Tunturibacter psychrotolerans: one gene and its partner. The protein of the gene in region 2 binds, or shares a complex with, the protein of the main gene of each other region. Links are inferred from orthologs where the notes say so. Each region holds a gene or a part of one and is shown on either strand. Other genes may lie near its edges.

What was found.
Region 1: the proteins of nuoD (region 2) and RBB77_RS11535 are in contact, whole or in part, in a crystal structure (PDB 4HEA), measured with the Thermus thermophilus proteins. The link is inferred for Tunturibacter psychrotolerans from one-to-one orthologs. Residues at the interface, in WP_223903221.1 of Thermus thermophilus: His72, Arg73, Leu76, Gln77, Thr80, Tyr81, Arg84, Thr144, Tyr148, Arg151, Asp158, Glu161, Trp162, Val163, Thr164, Gly165, Gln166, Asn171, Arg174, Lys179, Glu180, Asp181, Leu182, Pro183, Glu184, Glu185, Arg200, Glu203, Leu207, Glu210; in WP_096411123.1 of Thermus thermophilus: Thr2, Ala5, Leu6, Ser9, Ile12, Thr13, Tyr16, Leu33, Lys34, Pro35, Arg36, Phe37, His38, Leu58, Ala61, Ala62, Cys63, Pro64, Tyr66, Ile99, Phe100, Cys101, Gly102, Leu103, Glu105, Glu106, Ala107, Cys108, Pro109, Gly111.

Annotation. Positions count from the first base shown.
Region 1 is NZ_CP132942.1:2,780,829-2,788,218, reverse strand. What follows is about bases 4,100-7,043. They hold RBB77_RS11535 (NuoI/complex I 23 kDa subunit family protein), read right to left. Parts: upstream 5,852-7,043; coding sequence 5,348-5,851; downstream 4,100-5,347. Other genes in these bases: RBB77_RS11525 (hypothetical protein), read right to left, coding at 6,450-7,043; RBB77_RS11530 (hypothetical protein), read left to right, coding at 5,891-6,442; RBB77_RS11540 (homocysteine S-methyltransferase family protein), read right to left, coding at 4,145-5,245; metH (methionine synthase), read right to left, coding at 4,100-4,148. Also shown: thrC (threonine synthase), read right to left, coding at 1-125; RBB77_RS11555 (hypothetical protein), read left to right, coding at 529-738; RBB77_RS11550 (hypothetical protein), read right to left, coding at 836-1,228; more of metH, read right to left, coding at 1,440-4,099; more of RBB77_RS11525, read right to left, coding at 7,044-7,390. UniProt on the Escherichia coli protein: NDH-1 shuttles electrons from NADH, via FMN and iron-sulfur (Fe-S) centers, to quinones in the respiratory chain. The immediate electron acceptor for the enzyme in this species is believed to be ubiquinone.
Region 2 is NZ_CP132942.1:3,954,126-3,961,571, reverse strand. What follows is about bases 2,313-5,312. They hold nuoD (NADH dehydrogenase (quinone) subunit D), read right to left. Parts: upstream 4,452-5,312; coding sequence 3,174-4,451; downstream 2,313-3,173. Other genes in these bases: RBB77_RS16505 (NADH-quinone oxidoreductase subunit A), read right to left, coding at 4,942-5,312; RBB77_RS16510 (NADH-quinone oxidoreductase subunit C), read right to left, coding at 4,451-4,942; RBB77_RS16520 (transcriptional regulator), read right to left, coding at 2,865-3,167; RBB77_RS16525 (NAD(P)H-dependent oxidoreductase subunit E), read right to left, coding at 2,363-2,872; nuoF (NADH-quinone oxidoreductase subunit NuoF), read right to left, coding at 2,313-2,362. Outside these bases: RBB77_RS16535 (molybdopterin-dependent oxidoreductase), read right to left, coding at 1-1,046; more of nuoF, read right to left, coding at 1,046-2,312; more of RBB77_RS16505, read right to left, coding at 5,313-5,349; RBB77_RS16500 (prepilin peptidase), read right to left, coding at 5,413-6,351; RBB77_RS16495 (carbohydrate porin), read right to left, coding at 6,372-7,446.

The DNA of each region.
Region 1 (7,390 bases), 1.2 Mb from region 2 along the record:
GCCTCAAGGTCGTACGCAATTTCGAGAGGAGCGAGGCAATCTGGACAGGCGGAGAGAGGCTGATTGCCGAACCGCTTGCCGCACTCGTTGCACTTCAGCTCATACCGGCTACAGGAGTAGTTCATCGTGCTCTTTCCGAGGGGAAAGGGAGAACTTTTGCGCTTACTCTCTTGTTTGGGGATTGCCGGTCAGGCTGGGAAGGTGAAATGCGGGGTGCAAACCTGGAATTCGGGCTTGCGTGCTCCGAATCTCATGTTCCCTGCGGCCCAAAAGGCTCCCAGGAGAGAGTTGACACCGGTACGTCTTTGTTCTGTCCGGTTGTCGTGGCGTCAAAGGGCTCGTCCCTCAACCACTCTGCATGAAATTCAAATCTGCCGAAGCAGACTGGAATATATCGTTTGTACCACAGGCTGGGCAGCGTCGCAACTGTGGAGGAATTTGACGCGGAAGTTGTATCGACCAGATGTGGGTAGATCGGTGTACTGGGCGGATGGCGCCTGCACAAACATTGCAGAGGGGATGTCACCGATGAAGACAGAGTTTGAGTTCGCCGGGAATTTTGCGATGAGCGTGTTGTTGCTGGCTGGTTCGTTCGCAGTGGCGCAGAACGCGACGACTGCGAACGCGAAGAAGGCTAGTCCGACGACGACTGCAGGAAGTTCAAGTCAGAGTACTCTCGCTGCTCAGACGATACAGCTTGCTGCGGTCACGAATAGCCAGACCGCCGGCGAGCTGTAGTGCCACCTGCAACGGCCCAGAGCCACCCAAGCGCGACGACGACTAAGCTGAAGACGATGGTGAGTGCAGACAAGCGGACGATTCCGGTTCCACAGCTTTAGTTCAGGATTTGATCGTCGCTCGGTGGAATGATATCGCTGACCCCCTGCGCGAAAGCCGCGGGATCGAACTCTGTGCGCACAATCTCGTCCGGGCAGTCGGTGAGAATAGCGACGCGCCAGTTGCAGACGAAAGCAACCAGTTGTTCATGCTGAGCCGTTTTGATCTCGGAACACATTTTTTCAGCCTGCGGTATTCCCTCTTCCCCTTCTACGTCAATCAATACAAGATCATACTGACGCGCCCAGAACATGGAGAGACCTTCGGTGTGGCTAAGGGTGGAGTCTACGACAAATCCTGAGAGGCGAAGAACCTGGTCACGGAGTGGGCGTATCGTCTCGCGGGTGCAGATGTGCAGGACGGCTCGCTTGTTGTTAATCGGGGTTTCCATTGTTTTCTGACTTTCACTCAAGGTGTGCACTCTGGAGAAGGACCGCAGAGACGGACGGTTGTGATGGTCCGCGCACGAAATACCTGCAACAGGGTTCTTATTATTTTATCGAAGATTCAGCGAATCACGTGTCGAGCATTTCTATGCGGGAAAGGCGGCATAGGACATACGGCCGGAGAACGACGAGTCGCCTGTTGCTCCGACATGTCGCCTACTGGCGAGGATCGTAGTTCAAATTCTGGCCAAGCCATCGCTCTACCTCGGCCACGCTCATTCCCTTGCGTTGGTGGTAGTTGTCGACCTGATCGCGATCGATCTTGCCGAGGCTAAAGTATCGTGATTCCGGGTGCGCAAAATAAAGACCGCTCACGCTCGATCCGGGCCACATCGCGAAAGACTCTGTAATTTGCATGCCCGTGTTGGCCTGGACATCGAGCAAACGCCAGAGCGTCCCCTTCTCCGTGTGATCCGGGCACGCCGGGTAGCCCGCGGCCGGCCTGATACCACGATACTTCTCCTGAATGAGATCCGTGGGACTGAGACCTTCCTTAAGCCCGTAACCCCATTCATCACGCACGCGCTTATGCAGGCATTCCGCGAAAGCTTCCGCAAGACGATCCGCAACAGCCTCTGCCATGATCGCGTTGTAATCGTCGTTCTCAGCCCTGAAGCGGTCGCAGAGCTCCCTCAGTCCAATCCCGCTGGTTACGGCGAATGCACCTAGGTGGTCGGCTAGTCCCGTGTCTTTTGGCGCGATAAAGTCGGCGAGCGATCGGCAAGGTTCGCTGCCTTCCCGGTTTGCCTGCTGGCGGAGGAAATGAAAACGCTCGAGCGGCTGTGTGCGCGCCTGATCGGTATACAGTTGAACGTCGTCACCTATAGCGCTGGCGGGAAAGAAGCCGTAGACGCCATGCGCAGCAATCAGGTTTCCATCGATGATGCGGTCCAGCAATACATTGGCATCATCAAATACCTTCTTCGCTTCGACACCTTGCCGCTCGTCATCGAAGATGCGCGGATAGATGCCCTTCAATCCCCAGGTATGGAAGAGCGGCGACCAGTCAATGAATTCACGTAGCGTGGCCAAGGGAAAATTGTCGAGCACGCGAATACCATTGAACGCTGGCCTAGGCAGGTCCTCTGATCGCCACTCGATTGGGGTTCGCCTTTCACGCGCAGCCTCAAGGGAGACGACCGGTTGTTTGGGCGCAGAGTGTGCCTTGCGAACTGCCTCATATTCTGCACGATACGCAGTAACAAACGTGGCGTTGCCATCCTCGCTCAGCAAGCTGGTCGTGACCGGCACGGCGCGGCTCGCATCGAGCACGTGGATCACCGGCTGACTGTAGTGAGGCGCGATCTTCACAGCCGTGTGTGCGCGGCTCGTTGTCGCTCCGCCGATCAGCAATGGTTGCTTGAAACCTTGACGCTCCATCTCGCGGGCCACATGCACCATCTCGTCAAGCGACGGCGTGATGAGGCCACTGAGGCCAACGATGTCTGCTTTTTCCGCCTTAGCACGCTCAAGGATCTTTTCGCTCGAAACCATCACACCCATGTCGATGACTTCGTAGTTGTTGCAGGCGAGAACGACACCGACGATGTTCTTGCCTATGTCGTGGACGTCACCTTTAACCGTTGCGAGCACGATCTTGCCCTGCGCTTTGACGACCTGGCCAGACGCTTCAAGAGCGGCCTTCTCGGCTTCCATAAACGGCGTCAAGTGTGCCACGGCCTTCTTCATCACGCGGGCAGACTTGACCACCTGAGGCAGGAACATCTTGCCTGCTCCAAAGAGATCTCCCACCACGCTCATACCCGCCATCAGCGGACCTTCGATGACCAGAAGAGGACGGCCCAGCTTGACGCGCGCTTCTTCCGCGTCGATTTCGATATATGTATCAATGCCCTTGACGAGTGCGTGGGAGAGGCGCTCTTCGACAGAGCCGTTGCGCCATTCTTCGGCTTTTTTTTCACTCACTACTGCGCCGACGTTCTTGAGCTTTTCCCCATGCTCGACCAGGCGTTCGGTTGCGTCGGGACGGCGGTTGAGCAGCACATCCTCGACGAGTTCTTTCAGTTCGGGCTCGATCTCTTCGTAGACCTCGAGCATTCCAGCATTGACGATGCCCATGTCCATGCCTGCACCGATTGCATGATAGAGAAATGCGGAGTGCATGGCTTCGCGAACTTTGTTGTTACCTCGAAAGCTGAACGAGATGTTCGAAACGCCACCGCTGACCTTCGCGTGGGGCAGGTTGGATTTGATCCACCGAGTTGCATTGATGAAGTCAACCGCGTAGTTGTTGTGCTCCTCCATACCGGTAGCCACGGTGAGGATGTTGGGGTCGAAGATAATGTCTTCGGGCGGGAAACCAACCTCATCGACCAGAATGCGATAGGCGCGCTCACAGATGCGAGTCTTGTCTTCGTAGGTCGCGGCCTGCCCCTGTTCGTCGAAGGCCATCACTACTACGGCGGCGCCATATTTCAACACAGCAGCGGCATTGCTGCGAAACTTTTCTTCGCCTTCTTTCAGCGAGATCGAGTTTACGATCCCCTTTCCCTGCAAACACTTGAGCCCCGCCTCGATGACTTCCCACTTCGAGGAGTCCACCATGAAGGGAACCTTGGCGACTTCAGGCTCGCTTGCCAGCAACTGCAGATAGCGCGTCATGGCGACGGCGCCGTCGATCATGCCCTCGTCCATACATATATCGAGGACGTTCGCCCCATTTTCAACTTGTTGCCGAGCGATGCTGACGGCTTCCTCGTACTTGCCTTCCTTAACCAGCTTGGCAAACCGGGGCGAACCTGCCACATTGGTCCGCTCGCCAATCATGATGTAGACGCCGGGCTGCTGGGTAAAGGGTTGTGATCCGGAGAGACGGAGCGGCTTCGGCTCGGCGACCACGCTCATGCTGCTCTCCTATGGCGACTAAGCTGTCGGGGAGCCATGCCTTCGAGCGCCTTGGCAATGGCAGCGATATGCTCGGGCGTATTTCCGCAGCAACCGCCGGCGATGTTGATCATTCCACCGCGCGCGAAGTCGCCCAGATAACGAGCCATATCCTGAGGCCCCAGATCGAACCCAGTTTCCGAGAGAGGATTCGGCAGACCTGCGTTCGGATAACAGGAGATTGCTACGTCAGCCTTCTCTGAGAGCTCTTCCAGAAATGGATACATCAGATCCGGTCCAAGTGAGCAGTTGAGACCAACCGACAGTGGTTTCACGTGCTCGACTGCGTTCCAGAACGCTTCGGTTGTTTGTGCCGAGATCAGCGTCTCGCCGCCACGCCCTACCGCTGCCGATATCATTACCGGAAGTTCCTTGCCGTCTAGATCGAACACTTCACGAATGGCGACGAGCGCTGCCTTGGCGTTGAGCGAGTCAAAGATCGTCTCTACAAGAAGAAGATCGACGCCGCCCACGATGAGGCCACGCACCTGTTGCGCATAAGCGGCCTTGACCTGATCGAAGGTGACTACACGGAATCCTGCATCATCGGCATCGGGCGAGTTCGAGAGAGACACAGTTAGCGGACCGATGGCTCCCGCAACGAACCGCTGACGCGAAGTTGCGGTACCGACACGATCGGCCCACTCTCGGCACTGCAGGGCCGATTGCTCATTGATCTCCCACGCGAGGTTATTGAGCATTGGATCGTCAATGATCTTCTGGTAAAATTCGGGATCCTTCCGGCCACCGTGCTCCCGCGGATCGTCCACGAAGAATTCGCTCTGAGTGATGCTGGTCGCCCCAAATGTATTGGTCTCGATGATGTCTGCTCCCGCCTCCAGGAACCTGCGATGAATATCACAGATCATCTTGGGCTGAGTGAGGGAGAAGAGGTCGCCATTGTTCAACAGATCCTTGGTAGAGTCTTTGAATCGCTCCCCGCGAATGTCTGACTCCTTCATGCCATAGGTACGGATCGTCGTTCCCATCGCTCCGTCGATAATGGCAATTCGGCTCTCGATAATCTTTTCAAGAGGATGCTGATTGGCTCTGGTCATTGTCATTAGATGTCCTTGCTTCGTTGCGCGGTGCGCTGGCGCCTGTCGAAGTCGACCAAGTCCCTAAAGACTGGTCGCTGGTTCAAACTTAATCCTAATGGTTTAAGCGAGAATCTCGGCTTGATCCTTGTCCGAACGGACAACGTCCGGAAGCATCGGAGCAGGAATGAGGAGGTCTTCTTTGCGCATGACAAGGGTCGTGGCATTGAGGCTGGCGAGTTCGAAGCCGTGGCCATGCGTAATGGCGTCGGTGGGACAGGCTTCGACGCAGTAGCCGCAGAAGATGCATCGGTTGTAGTCGATGTTGTAGACCTTAGCGTAACGCTCCGCAGAGGAGATACGCACTTCTTCAGTGTTCTCCGCGGCTTCGATGTAGATGCAGTTCGAAGGGCAGGCGGCGGCGCAGAGGAAGCAGGCGACACACTTCTCAAGGCCGTTCTCGTCACGCTGCAACTGGTGCTTGCCGCGGAAGCGCTCCTCGAACTTCGCCCCGCGCATGGGGCCTTTGCCGTCAGGATAGTTCTCGACTTCGGTCGGCTGGAAGGCCTGCTTCAGCGTGATGCTCATTCCCTTGGCAATGGCTGCGGCGTCGCGGACGATAGACATGCCTTGAGTATACGACGGAGCCGCTATAGGCTGGAAGCCATGAAAAGAGCCTCCCTGATAACCCCGCTGCTGGTAAGCCTTTGCTTTGCAGGAGTGAGCGCCGCAGAGGCTCACGCTCAGACTATTCCGACCGGGGTGATGGCTGAGCATCAGCACGCTCCTACGCAGCCTTCAACGAGCCTGGTGCTGACCATCGATGGCAGCGCCACGACGCTGTCATTGGCTGAGTTGTCGGCGATGCCGCAAACGACAATAACCGTACACAACGAGCACACCAAGGTGGACGAAACGTACTCTGGTGTTTTGCTCGGGGCGTTGCTCGCAAAGTACGGACTGCCGGTAGATAAAACAACCCACCAGAAGATGCTGCGAAGCTATCTCGTGGCGGAGGGGACGGATAAGTACTGGGTGCTGTATTCAGTTACAGAGATTGAAGGATCAGAGCACAACGGCACTGTGATTGTTGCGACCAACATGGGAGGCAAACCGTTGGGGGAAGACGGGCAGTTCAAGCTCATCAATAGCGAAGACAAGAAGCCGCAGCGCTGGGTGCGGAATCTGAGGTCTATCAGCGTTAGAACCGCGGAATGACCTCGCTCTAGTGAGTTGCGGAGTGGATGACGGCCCATGTGGAGATGACACTGGCAGCGGTCGTCAAGCCGCCGTATCTTGCATATATCTGAGCGGCTGCGTCGCCGGCCTGTTTGATGCTGTTGGTGGGATTAGGGATCTGGGGATCGGACGCGTTGCGAATGGCATGCCAGGAGAGATTCGGAATGCCCTGTAGCGCGCTGGCGACCATAGCATCGCCCATATCGCAGGCCTGCCCGAGACCTTGTAGCTTGTAAAAGTTCGTGGAGTCATCGAATGCGAAGAAGTCGGTTGTGACAATTGCATCGCTCGCGGAGCTCCAGATCTTTGGAGTAGGTCTGGCATTCGGAATGCGCGAGGCATTTGGTTGAGTGAGTGACGGCGTAATGGCCGCGAGAGCGCCAGCAGGTAACTTTGACGGAGAGTAGACCGCTTCGTGCCAAGGCTCATTCTTGAACTGCGTACGGCAGTCGAATCGCACGGCGCCTGCAATGACAACGTCCCCCAACAGTACTTCGGATCCGATGCCGCCGCCAGTACCGGTTGTGATGAAAAGTTTGGGGCGAACTGTTTGCGCAATCTCGGTCATCAGCTTTTTCACTGGGGTTGCCGGACCATCGTAGTCCAGGTGCAGACCGCTCTTGACCAGCAAAACTTTTGCCTTACCTATCTGGCAGGGAAAGTAGAGGGCGAGGGTGTGATAGTACCGGGCCATCTCGGGCGTGTTGTCATTGAAGGGAGCTACATTCCCCGTCACCAGGGGGATGTATTGGGCGACGTTGTGGCGATAGAGAAACCAGGTGCTGATTGGGTTGGCGGGTGTGAACAGAGAGGCCAGTGCGGCGGCTTCCGCCGAGGTCCAGGTGACCACGACTGCGTCATAGCCTTCGAAGCGCGATAGGTCGTCTGTGTCGACCGGAAGCGGAGTGAGCGTGATGGGCGTAGGCG
Region 2 (7,446 bases):
GTGCGGGCGAACTTCTGCAACAGGTACGCTTCTTCGTTCGTCGTGCGGTTCGAGCCGATGACTCCAATGGTTTTGCCGCCGCGGGTGTCGCGAAGTTCGCGAAGCTTCTTTCCGGCGTGGTCGAGGGCGACCTCCCAGCTTACCGGCTTCAACTCGCCGTTCGGCTGGCGAACCAGAGGTTGGGTGATGCGGTCTTCGTTATTGGCGAAGTCGAACGCATAACGGCCCTTGTTGCAGAGAAAATCATTGTTGATCCCGGACTTGTCTCGGTTATCGCCGCGGACAATCTCGCTGCCGTCGGAGGTGGAGCGGACGCCGAGGGTGGTCTTGCAGCCGTCGCCGCAGTGGGTGCAGACGGTCGATACGTGATTCATCTCCCAAGGGCGAGTCTTGTATCGATAGGTTCCCGAGGTGAGCGCGCCAACGGGGCATGCGTCGATGCACATACCGCACTGCTCGCAGTCAACATGCGCGAGGTCGTCGGGGGACATCTGCGCTGGAACATTGGGGGCGATCACCGAGGAACTGCCGCGGGCCTGAATGCCGAGGGCAAAGACGTCCATGCCTTCGCCGCACATGCTGATGCAGCGGTAGCAGAGGATGCAGCGTGGGCGGTCGTAGTAGACGACGGGCGACCACTTTTGTTCTTCGCGGTGGTGCTTGGGCTCGGCGTAGAAGCTCTCGGCGGCGCCGTACTTGAAGGTCATGTCTTGCAACTCGCACTCGCCACCTGCGTCGCAGACAGGACAATCGAGCGGATGGTTGCCGAGGAGCAGTTGCAAAGTTGCTTTGCGCGCCTGAGCAATCTCAGGAGTTTCAGTCTGGACGACCATGCCTTCAGAGACCGGGGTGGTGCAGGCGGTCTGGAGCTTGGGCATCTTCTCGATGCGGACAACGCACATACGACAAGCAGCCTTGAGCGAGATGCCAGGGTAGTAGCAGAAGGCGGGAACCTCGATGCCGTTGGTCTTGCAGGCTTCGATAAGGAAGGTGCCTGCGGGGGCGGTGAGTTGTTTGCCGTCTACTGTGAATTTTACGTCTGGCATTAATGTGCTCCGACCAGTTGTTCTACGGTGATGATGGGGGTTCCGGCCTTGTTGCCTGCGATGTAGTCTTCAAACTCTTTGCGGAACTTCTTGACGAAGGCGATGGTAGGCATGGCCGCCGCGTCACCCAGCGGGCAGAAGGTGCGGCCCAGCATGTTTTCGGCGAGATACTGAACGTTGTCGACGTCCTTCTTATTCCCGCCGCCATTGTAGACGCGGGTGAGGGTCTTTTTGATCCAATCCGTGCCCTCGCGGCAGGGAATGCACCAGCCGCAGGATTCGTGTTGGTAAAAAGCGATGGTGCGCAGGGCGAACTCGACGATGGAGACGGTCTCGTCGAGGACTACGATGCCGCCCGAGCCGAGCATGGTGCCGGCTTTGCCCATCTGGTCGAAGTCGAGGCCTACGTCAATCTCTTCGGGAAGCATGACCGGGCAGCTTGAACCACCGGGAACGACTGCTTTCAACTTCTTTCCATCCTTGATTCCACCGGCGACGTCGTAGATCGCCTTGCGGAGCGAGTAGCCCATGGGAAGCTCATAGACGCCAGGGCGCTCGACGTGTCCACTGATGCCAAAGAGGCGCGTGCCGCCATTTCGTTCGCTGCCGAGCTTCGCATAAGCCTCGCCACCCATCAGCAGAATGTGCGGAGCATTGGCGATCGTCTCCGCGTTATTGATGACTGTGGGACCACCGTAAAGCCCGACCACAGCAGGGAAGGGCGGTTTGATGCGAGGCACGCCACGCTTGCCTTCGAGCGACTCCATGAGCGCGGACTCTTCCCCAACCTCATACGCTCCGGCGCCGGTTTGCGTGATGATGTCGAAGTCCACTCCAGTCCCGAAGATGTTCTTGCCGAGGAAGCCCTTTGCGTATGCGTCAGCAACGGCTTTTTCGACGATCTTGAGCAGGTAACGGTACTCACCGCGCAGATAGATGAAGCCGAGCTTGGAGCCTATCGCAAGACCGGCGATCATCGTGCCTTCAATGACGGCGTGGGGATCATGCAAAAAGATGACGTGATCTTTGCAGGTGCCGGGCTCGGATTCGTCGCCATTGACCAGCACGTACTTCGGCTTCTCCGACTGTTTCGGGACGAAAGACCACTTCATGCCCGTCGGGAATCCAGCGCCGCCGCGGCCTCGCAGCCCGCTGGCCTTCATCTCGTTGATGATCCACTCCGGGCCCTTAGCGATGGCTTCCTGAACAGCCTTATAGCCATCGAGTTCAACATATTTGTCGATATCAGTGGCACCCAGGCCAAAGCGGCGGGAGACGATCTTTACTTCATCGGGATGCGAGACGAGTGTTGGCATTTACTTTACGTCCTTTCCCTGGCCGTCGCGATATATCTGGAAGAGGACATCAACCTTGTCGGTCGTGAGATTGTCATGGAAGTCGTAGTTGATCTGGATGGCGGGCGCCCAGGAACAGGCGCCAATGCACTCCACTTCTTCGAGAGAAAAGACGCCGTCTTGCGTCGTCTCTTTATGACCGATGCCGAGTTTATGTTTGCAGTGGTCAAGGATCTCGTAGCCGCCACGCAGCATGCAGGAGATATTGGTGCAGACTTGCACGTTGTATTTGCCTGCGGGTTTGGTGCGCAGCATGGAGTAGTACGAAAGCACGTTGCGAACGTCCAACTCAAGGATGCCGATACGCTCAGCGATTTCGGCGATGACTTCATCGGAGATATAGCCGACCTCGTCCTGCGCATAAAGCAGCATCGGGACGAGCGCCGAGCGCCTGAGCGGGTAGATGGTAACGAGTTTGTCGAAGCGGGCGGCCAGCTCCGGCGAAAAGATCGTATTGGCTATTTCACTCACTCTGCATCATCTCCCGCGCCAGCCGTTCGGCGGCAAGGTCCATCTCTTCGGCGACACCGTTCAGTTTAACCGTTCCATCTTCCTGCATGTTGAAGGTGGAACGACCACCGTCACTCATTTCCATCATCTCGTGCGTGAAACGAAGCCATCGGCTTGCCACACGAAGTGTAATCTCTTCAGCCCCAACTTCGACTACTGCGTGATGCGTGCTGTTCATTCCGTGGGCGGCGGCGTAGGAGCGAAGCAACGAAGCCCACGATGTCCAAAGTTCAGCTCTGAGGCGCGCTTCGAGCATCAGAGGTTAGCGGTCGATCTCGCCGAGAACGATATCGATCGATCCGATGACGGCTACAACGTCTGCAAGGAGACGGCCTTTGCACATGGTTTCAAGCGCCTGCAGCGTGGCGAATCCCGGGTTGCGCATATGGACGCGATAGGGCTTGGCGGTTCCGTCGGAGACGACATAGTAGTTCATCATCCCGTGTGGCGCTTCGACGGAGCTGGTTGCCTCACCAGCCGGAACTCCAAAGCCTTCGGTTACAATCTTGAAGTGATGGATGAGCGATTCCATCTGTGTCTTCATTTGTTCGCGATTGGGAAGAATGATCTTTGGCGCATCCGCGACGATGTGTCCTTCGGGGAGACCATCCAATGCCTGAAGGCAGATTTTGACCGACTCGCGGAACTCCTGCATGCGGACGATGTATCGCGCCCAGACGTCGCCAACATCGGAAACCGGCACGTTGAACTGGAACTTCTCGTAGCCGGAGTAAGGCATGTCGCGGCGGACGTCGAAGTCGACGCCGGAAGCGCGTAGAGGTGGTCCGGTCACGCCCAACGCAATCGCATCCGCAGCCGAAAGGTGGCCGACACCTTTGAGGCGATTTACCCAAATGGGATTCGTCTGCAGGAGGCCTTCGTACTCCTCAACGTGTGCGGGGAAGTTTTTAAGGAAGGTGCGAATCCTGTCGTAGATATCGCGCGGTGGCTCGACGCTAAGGCCCCCGACGCGGACATAGCTAGTCATCATGCGCTGGCCGGCAACTGCTTCGAAGATGCGCAGCAAATCTTCGCGTTCACGGAAGCAATAGAGGAATACGGTGAGCGCGCCGATGTCCATGGCGTGTGTGCCGAGCCAGACCAGATGCGACTGGATGCGGGTCAGTTCGTTGAAGAGGACGCGAAGATAGATGGCGCGCTCGGGAATCTCAAGGCCCAGCAACTTCTCCACTGCGAGGCAGTAGGCGAGATTGTTGGTCATGGGACAGAGATAGTCGATGCGGTCGGTCATGGGGACGACCTGCTGATAAAACTTCGCCTCGCAGGTCTTCTCGATGCCGGTGTGGAGATATCCGATGTCAGGGGCCATCCCGACGATGGTCTCGCCATCGACTTCGATCACCAGTCGGAGAACTCCATGGGTCGAAGGATGTTGCGGACCCATGTTGATGATCATGGTCTGGTCGCTGGGAGGAGGGTTCTGGCGATTCCGCGCGGAGTTGGCGATTAACTCGTCAATGCCCGGATTAACAGAATCAACTGGCGTCACTCCGGTGAGTTCTTCAACAGGGGGAGTCATTAGCGGTAGCCCTCCACGGGGTAGTCCTTACGTAAGGGATGCCCTTTCCAGTCTTCCGGCATCATGATTCGACGAAGGTTGGGATGGCCACTGAAGTGAACTCCGAAGAGGTCGAAGACTTCGCGCTCGTAGAAGTTAGCGGAGGGCCATACTGAAGTAATACTGTCGAGCGAGGGGGCGTCTCCGTCAAGTCGAACGACGAGGCGAACGCGCTGCTTCAACTTATGCGACAGAATGCTGTAAGAGATCTGAAAGCGCGGATCGGAGGGATACCAATCGACGGCGGTGACATCCTCAAAGAAGTTGTAACCAGCTTGCTGAACCGCTTTAGCGGCAGCGATGATATTCTCGCCAGCTACTGTGATGGTGAGTTCGGCTCGATCGAACTTGGCATCGGTTGCGAGATTGGCGAGAGCTTTAACCGCGGCGTTGTCGGGATGCGCATCGAAGACGGCCTGTTTGCCTTTAATGGCTGAAGCGGGATCGTACATTAGAGGTCCCCTTTATCGTTCGCCCAGTCCAGGATGCCTTTTTTCCAGACGTAGAACAGACCGACAGCAACGAAACCGAGGTAAACAAGCATCTCGTAGAAGCCGAACATGCGTGAGCCGGTGATAGCGGGCAACCGGCGGAAGATCACCGCCCAGGGAAGCATGAAGACAGCCTCGACGTCGAAGAGGATGAACAGCATCGCGACCATGTAGAAGCGCACCGTGAAGCGGCCGCGAGCGTCGCCCACCGGATCCATGCCGCACTCATAGGCTCCAGCCTTGGTGCGTGAATTTTTGTGTTTTCCGATGACAAAAGAGGCGCCCACCATGCCTACAGCGAGTCCGAGAGCGACCAGGACCTGAAGCACGAGTGGAAGGTAGTTCCAAATGTAGGGGTAACTGTACATGGCCATCTTCGACTCTAAGATTGCGGCTGGCAAGTGTCAAGCGATTGTCAGGGTTGTGTGCGGCTATCGAAGTAATGCTATGTACATATCGATCAGGCTATTACCGAAGAGCGCACTGACTAGTCCGCCCAGACAAAGAAAACTTCCAAAGGCGAGCTTCGAAGCTGCGTCTGCCCTGCCGCGCGCCAGAAGTACTGCTCCATAGACCGCTGCGGCGAGGGTTCCGAGGAAGAGGGAAAGAATCGCCGGCCAGAAGCCCAGAAAGGCCGCGATCATGGCGAGCAGTTTCACATCGCCGAGTCCCATTCCGTCTCGGTGACGGACGGCTCTGTAGACCCAGCGGATGAGCAGAAGCAGGAACGCGCCTCCGCAGACCGCGGCGATGCGGCCGAAGATCAGGTTCTCCGGGCCGGTAAAGAAAAGGTTGCCGTGGTCGGTTACTCCGCCGGGACTGGTGAGCTGGATGTGGTGATTGCTGAGGACGATCTGGTCCTCGTTCGGGCCAAGAAAGAGTGCCTGCGCGCAGACGAGGAAGAGGGCAATAGCGATACCACTTAGCGTGAAGGAGTCGGGCAGGATCATGGTCTGCCAGTCCATCACCATCAGGCCGATGAGGAGAAAACCCAGAATCGCGAGTCCCAGACCAGTCAGGATGTGAACCGCCCACCACTCCGTCGAGAGCTGTAAGCCCGTGCCGAAAAACGAAGGGGCCAAAACCTGGGAGATGATGATTGCGAACCACATCCCCGTGGCAAGTTCAACCACCGGATAGTGCCACGAGATGGGTTCTTTGCAATTGCGGCAACGGCCATGCAACAAGGCCCAGCTGACGAGTGGGATGTTGTCGTACCAACGGATTCCGCCGCCACAGTTCGGACAATGCGAACGGGGGTGCACCACAGACTCGCGTCTGGGAAGGCGTGAGATGCAAACGTTGAGAAAGCTGCCGAAGAGTAAGCCAAGGATGAAGCCAACGGCCCCAAAGAGATAGAACGGAGTCACCTGAAAAGTATACGGGGGTTCTAGAAATCGACGTGCATGCGGACGGATTCGACCAGCACAGGACCGCGATCTTTGTTGTAGCCGGGGTGATCGACAAACTGTAGGTCGAGTGCGTAATAGAGTCCGCGCCACGTGTGCATGTTGTAGTAGCTCTCGAGAATGTCCTCGCGGGCATAGTTCAGGTTGCCGTCGCCGAGGAGAAAACCAAGACCGCCGAGCTTCAGATACTCCTGGTGATCTTTTTTAATGGCATTCGAGACGAACGCCAAGCCGACCTTGTCGTTAGGCCTCGACCATCTGCGGCCGGAGTAATCGCCCCCAAACTCCACAGTCTGATCGACTTCCGTGTAGGCAAAAGACTCATGCTGGCCTTCGTTCCATCCGAAACGGCCAAACATCCGTATGTCCTCGGTTATCTCCTGTTCGAAGTTCAAGGCGAAGCCGTACTTCACCGCGCTGAACTTCTCGACGTTCTGGATGACTGGCCGCGTGCCCTCGCCGGCGAGAAAAGCCTCATTGGCGTCGCGATATAAGCCCATGTGGGCGTGGTTCACATAGCTCAGGACACGGATGGTGCCTTTGCGTTCGGGTGGTAGCAGACTGCCCAGCAGGGGTTTGCGGAGTTCGAACTCCCAGTTCTGCCCGCTGGCCCGACGGAGAGCCCAGTCCAGATCGATTCCGTTCGCAATGGTGGGCATCAGCGCGAGTGCGTATCGTGCAGACCAGTCCTTGTCGTCGTATTCGCTGACTATGCCGTAAGTGTAGCCGCGAGTGTCGGCGGCGTAGTCCCACGCGCCGTTATTGTCGACAGTCCAGTTCATGAACTGCAGGTGGCTGTCGCTGCCGATGCTGTTGATGTCGAGAAAGTCGGGCAGGCTCATCTTGCCGACGTGAAACTCCAGGCGTCGCTCCGGCACCTCGGGGGCAAGGGAAAACTGCGTTCGGGCGTTCTCTACCATCTTGTCAGTGAAGCCGATGGTCTGGTGAACCTGCGCACGGGCCATGTAGGGCGTCGAACCAAGATTAGGATTGCGGACGACGTCGAGATTGGTAAAGCCAGCCAGTCCCAAGGCTTCACTGTCTCCTCGGCCACCC